Regions from separate parts of the Sporosarcina newyorkensis genome, predicted to be linked through region 2. Evidence: a T-box and tRNA genes for the amino acid it is inferred to sense, from the RefSeq annotation. Region 2 holds a T-box; the other holds one or more tRNA genes.
What was found. The T-box of region 2 lies ahead of B5D59_RS02895 (valine--tRNA ligase). A T-box ahead of a tRNA ligase gene usually reads a tRNA of that ligase, here a tRNA-Val.
Positions count from the first base shown of each region.

Region 1 (3,187 bases), on a different contig from region 2:
ATCGCAGTGGTATGGTTTTTAGTTATTATTCATCTAATAGATCTCTCTAGAAAGTGGTTAGGTAATTCTAAGTTTCTTACGGCTTTTCAAAAGTCAACCGGTGTACTCTTAGCAAGTTTTGGCGTGAGAACCGCACTTTAACCTTCCGCTAATTTCTATATTTTAAATCACCGTTTGGATTATCCAAACGGTTTTTTTTCGCTTCATACTTCAAAAATAAGAAGGTTAATGAAGGGCGAGGGATACGTTCAATGGTTTGCTTTAAAATGGGTCACTAAACATAAAAAAAGAGACCCTTAGGCATCCGCCATTAGGATCTCTATGTGTTATAGAATAGTGTTCTGAAGGTCTTTAACGCAGGTTTGACTCCTATAATTCCTACTGATCTTACTTAGATCGTGTGATAAACATCGCAGGTACTTCTGCTTCAAATCGTACCAATTCACCGGTTCGCGGGTGTAGAAAGGACAATGCTGTCGCATGAAGCCCCAGTCTGCGTAGCGGATTACTTGTAGAGCCATACTTTTTGTCACCAAGAACAGGGTGACCTAATTCCTCCATATGCACGCGGATTTGATTTTTTCGCCCCGTTTCAAGGAGAACTTCCAACAACGAACACTTTTTGTTCGACTGAATTCTTTTATAATGTGTAATTGCATGCTGACCACCATTATCAATCGGACTTGAATATACTTTGAACGCGCTATTTTCAGTCAACCAGGATGTGATGGTACCCGATTCACTTTTCACCTTTCCTTGTACAAGCGCAGTGTACATGCGCTCTTTTACTGACTCACTCCATGTATTTTGCAGAGTTTGTTGTGTTTTTTCATTTTTGGCAAACATCATGACACCTGATGTATCTTTATCAAGTCTATGCACTACAAAAATTCTATTTCTAACATCACTGCTTCGGACATAGTCCGTAACTTGTCGATATGCAGTCATCTCCCTTTCTCGTTTGGAAGCAACAGAAAGGATACCCGCTTCTTTATTGATCACTATTATATCTTCATCTTCATGTAAAATTGTTACGCCTACTAATTTCGAGATGTTTAGAGCCACTTGGTTACTTTGAATTTCAACCTTCTGACCAATTTGCAATGAGTAATTATGTTGCCTCATCATTTGCCCATCCACCATAACTTGGCCACGGGTTAGAATCGATTTAACCGAATTACGACTGGTTTTTGACAGTACTTTCAATAAAAATGGCAATAACTCGATCTGTTCCTGAACAGTATATTCCGTTTTGCTAAATGCTTCTGGTTTTCTTTTCAACAAAAAATACCTCCTACTCATCTAATTAGGTTCTAGTATGTAAATAATACACCACGGTCTCTGGACTTGTACGTTCAAGCTGTTACTGTATTAAAGAAAAATAAAGTAAACCTATTTTAAATCGATTTAAACACAAAAAAGACCCCTAGGCATCCGGCCTAATAGGGTCTCTTGGTGTTAAAGAACCGTGTTCCGACGGACTTTAACTTAGGTTTGGCACCTATGATTCCTACTGGGCTCGAACCAGCGACCTCCACCCTGTCAAGGTGGCGCTCTCCCAGCTGAGCTAAGGAATCGAATAGAACTAAGATGTGCATACTATCGCAAATAAGTTCTCTTGGATAAGCACAAATATTATAATAGCATCATCTTCGCATATTGTAAATAGGAAAATTTAAAATCGGTAATTTTTCTTATCAAGAAGAAAAATTACCGATTTTTGTGGAACACTTTTAAAATGGCCAGTTGAGACTCTCCTTCCATCTACTGCATTTGATTTACTGATTCTTCCACTTGATCGTTATCAAAATACAGAAATTCTTCATGATCAAGTTCACCGATACGTTCCTTATTGAATCCATGTGCCAAGTGTCCCTCAAATAAATTTTCAAACCAAATATCTTGTGATTGCATAGTATTTCCACTCCTTTTACGTTTTAGTCAAAATCCATAATCGTTGTATGTACATCAACATTTGTGATTGATTTGCTTATATGTAGTATAGACATAACCGTCCTTGGCAAAACTGCGTAATTAGTCCAAAATCAATTCTTTATATTATAGACCTTTGGAGTCTTGACATTTTAACACACACATGAATCGGACTAATCATTCTATCTAGCAACACGTCATTACTAGATTATCGGCAGTTCAATTTTTCTAAAGTAATAGTACTTTCCACACAACCTCTTCAATATGAATGACTACTATTATTAAGAAATAAAAAGACTTGTCTGCCCAGTTTTACAGGAGTAGACAAGTCTTACTAGATTAATTTGAAGCAAGTTGTGATGAATCAATCTTTTTCTTAGAAATCAATTGAAGCACCAATAAAACCACGAACATCCCTAAACCGACCATATCCGTCATAGTTTCTGGATAAATCAACAACAAACCAGTTCCTACCGTCAGGATTCGCATGATCCAGTTCAATTTAAGATACCAATAACCGATCATTCCTGCGCCGATTGCTACCATACCGACAATGGCGGTAAACGTTACCCAGACAATCTCCAGTATGCTGGAATCTAACATTAACATCGCTGGATTGAATACAAACATATACGGAATAATGAAGGCCGCGATCGCCAATTTAGCAGAGGTGACACCTGTCTTAATGGGATCCCCGCCTGAAATTCCGGAGGCAGCAAAAGCAGCAAGTGCAACCGGCGGAGTGATATCCGCAATAATTCCGAAATAGAATACGAATAAATGTGCAGAAACGGCGACTACAATCGGCACAGCTGCCCCTGGAGGCGCATCCAGCATCAACAATGTAATAATGGCTGGCGCTGCAATTGTAGATGTAATAACATAGTTCGCTGTAGTTGGCGATCCCATACCTAAAATGATCGCTGCTAACATAGTAAAGAACAATGTTAAGAAGATGTTACCGCCTGCAGCTGAAATCAAGCCTGTCGCTAAACTTAATCCCAGCCCGGTCTTCACTACAACTCCAACGATAATACCCGCGCACGCTGTCGCTGCCGCAACAGCCAATGCAGTTCGTGCACCGTCTACCAGTGCATGAATCATATCCCGGATACCAATTCTCGTATCTTTACTGATCGCACTGACAACAATTGTTAACACGATACCTAATAGTGCTGCTTTCATTGTCGGAATTCCGACCAACAAGAAGACGATAATCCCAAGAATCGGAAGAAGCAAGTAAATTTTCTTTAAT
Region 1 covers NZ_FUYJ01000002.1:506,333-509,519, reverse strand. Annotated here, with positions in the region: gene B5D59_RS06695 (LysE family translocator) at 1-141, shown strand, start outside; gene B5D59_RS06690 (RluA family pseudouridine synthase) at 388-1,302, opposite strand; tRNA gene B5D59_RS06685 (tRNA-Val) at 1,505-1,577, opposite strand; gene B5D59_RS18165 (hypothetical protein) at 1,765-1,914, opposite strand; gene B5D59_RS06680 (TRAP transporter permease) at 2,272-3,187, opposite strand, start outside.
Region 1: it encodes a tRNA-Val, which carries the amino acid that the T-box ahead of B5D59_RS02895 (valine--tRNA ligase) is inferred to sense. The anticodon was not compared.

Region 2 (3,187 bases):
GCCTGCGGCTTTGGTGCGGTACGGTGGTGAATTGGTTCGGTTCTCACTAGGTTTGGTGCGTTCTCAATGATTTATACTACTTTTTTCGCTGGTAGTACTTCTATTCTTTTCGTTTGCTTCATATAGTAGCCTGAGTTAAGAAAAGGAGTGAAGCGGATTGACTAATCATCAATGGACGTTGAATGAAACGTTTTATTTTCCTACTGAATATGGTGCTTTTTCGGAAGCAGTTGAAGTGAAAGTAACACCTGGCTACACGGAAGACCGTACGGAGGAAGCGATCCGATTGCAAGGGATCTATCATATTGCAGCGAATGTTACATTTGACCAAGACAAGCTTGTAGAATTGTCTGCTGAGGATCGATTGGTAATTGATGATGTAGAAGTGGAGAACGGTGCAGGTTACTTTGAATATGCGGTGCCGTTAAATGTGGACTTACCCGGCGATATTGCGGGTCCTCTTGAATTGAATGTGGAAGGAGTGCGTGCTGCGCAGCTTGAAGACGGTGGTCTGCGTTTGGAATGGTCTGTAAATTTACAGGAAATAGCTGAGGCACAAGAGGAGATTGTAGAAGAGATAGCGGTTGAATCGAAGAAGCCTGTACAAACAGCAATTGAATCAACTTCCCATTTAGAGTTTTTAGCCAACGCGGATAAAGCAGTTGAAAACGTCGAAAAAGAAATGGAAGACTTTCTCTTATACATCGCCGAATTGGATGACGATGTGACGAGAAAGATCTTCCATTCAAATAATATTTTTGTAGAAGCAGAACGACAGACTAGCGAGGAGACAGAATAGTAAAAAATCCCCGGTCGTTGGCACGATCAGCAAACGGATTAATTGAAACACAGTGAGCGGAAATATGACTCCTTTGCAATAAAACCTTGTCTTCCGAAGCCAAGGTGGCAGCAAATATGGATTATATCCTTTTCGCAATGCACACCCTCCTTTCTTGTTTGTCTAAAGTAAAACTTGACGGTTATGGCATCCTTCCCATATAATAATGGGTGATAAGGATAAAGATGCGAAGAATAGGAAAGTACATGTGCAAAGTTTTCTCTAGAGAGGGTACGATAGGTGGAACGTACCTGTAAACTACAGATGGAAAGTCCCCTATGAGCAGTTTCTGTGAAAAACGAGTAGCAGGAACCGGTGAAAGCCGTTACTGATTCATTAAGATGCATGCTTTTTTTAGCGTTCATAAATAAAGGTGGTACCACGAGCTCCTTCGTCCTTTAACCGGGATGGACGGGGCTTTTTGTATCCCTTTTTTTACCTTAAGGAGGAACTGAAATGACAGATGAACTAACGATGCCGACAAAATACGATCCGCAAGCAGTGGAAAACGGACGCTACGACTGGTGGTTGAAAGGAAACTACTTTGAAGCCGATGTGACAAGTGAGAAAGAACCGTACACGATTGTCATCCCGCCGCCGAATGTTACAGGCAGACTTCATTTGGGGCACGCTTGGGATACGACGTTACAGGATATGCTCATTCGAATGAAGCGTATGCAAGGTTACGATGCATTATGGTTGCCTGGAATGGACCATGCAGGCATCGCGACACAAGCGAAAGTAGAAGAAAAGCTTCGTTCAGAAGGTGTATCGCGCTATGATCTAGGGCGTGAAAAGTTCGTACAGGAAACATGGAAGTGGAAGGAAGAATACGCCGACCACATCCGTGCACAATGGGCAAAGCTAGGACTGGCACTGGATTATTCACGTGAGCGATTCACATTAGATGAAGGGCTTTCTAAAGCTGTTCGTGAAGTGTTCGTCAAGCTGTATAAAAAAGGATTGATTTATCGCGGTGAGTATATTATCAACTGGGATCCTGCCACTAAAACTGCGTTATCTGATATTGAAGTTATCCATAAAGACGTTCAGGGCGCATTCTATCATATGCGTTACCCATTGACGGATGGCACAGGACATATCGAAATCGCAACAACGCGTCCTGAAACGATGCTTGGAGATACGGCGGTTGCGGTCCATCCAGATGATGAGCGTTATCAGCATTTGATCGGGAAAATGGTCAAGTTGCCAATTGTTGACCGTGAAATTCCGATCGTAGCGGACGACTATGTCGAAATGGACTTCGGAAGCGGTGCGGTGAAAATTACACCTGCCCATGATCCGAACGACTTCGAAGTGGGGAATCGTCATAACTTGCCAAGAGTGCTTGTGATGAACGAAGACGGTACGATGAATAAACTGGCGGGTAAGTATGAAGGCATGGATCGCTTTGAGTGCCGCAAGCAAATCGTCAAGGATTTGCAGGAGATGGAAGTTTTATTCAAAATAGAAGATCATATGCATTCGGTTGGACATTCTGAGCGAAGTGGAGCGGTCGTAGAGCCGTATTTATCGACACAATGGTTCGTCAAGATGCAGCCGCTAGCAGAAGAAGCGGTCAAATTACAGAAAAATGAAGAAGAAAAAGTTCAATTTGTTCCGGAACGTTTTGAAAAGACCTATTTGAACTGGATGGAAAACATCCACGACTGGTGTATTTCACGTCAGCTTTGGTGGGGACATCGAATTCCGGCTTGGTATCATAAGACGACAGGTGAAGTATACGTTGGTCAGGAAGCGCCGGCTGATGCGGACAATTGGACACAGGACAACGATGTGCTCGATACTTGGTTCTCTTCCGCTCTATGGCCGTTCTCGACAATGGGGTGGCCGGACGTCGACAGCGAAGAGTTCAAGAAATATTACCCGAACGCTGCCCTAGTTACAGGATATGATATTATCTTCTTTTGGGTGTCTCGCATGATTTTCCAAGCTCTAGAATTCACGGGAGAACGTCCATTCAAGGATGTTTTGATCCATGGACTCGTACGTGCGGAAGATGGACGGAAAATGTCTAAATCCCTTGGTAACGGCGTCGATCCAATGGACGTTATCGATCAATACGGTGCAGATGCATTGCGCTATTTCTTGGCGACGGGTTCTTCACCAGGACAGGATTTACGTTACTCCACTGAAAAAGTCGAAGCAATCTGGAATTTTGCCAATAAGATTTGGAACGCATCTCGATTTGCATTGATGAATATGGATGGAATGAAATACGAAGAAATCGACCTGACAGGGGAAAAATCTGTTGCAGATGCGTGGATCTTAACTCGTCTGAATGAAACAATCGAACAAGTGACAAGCCTTGCAGATCGTTATGAGTTC
Region 2 covers NZ_FUYJ01000001.1:531,467-534,653, reverse strand. Annotated here, with positions in the region: gene B5D59_RS02905 (hypothetical protein) at 158-799, shown strand; T-box leader at 1,020-1,240, shown strand; gene B5D59_RS02895 (valine--tRNA ligase) at 1,295-3,187, shown strand, end outside.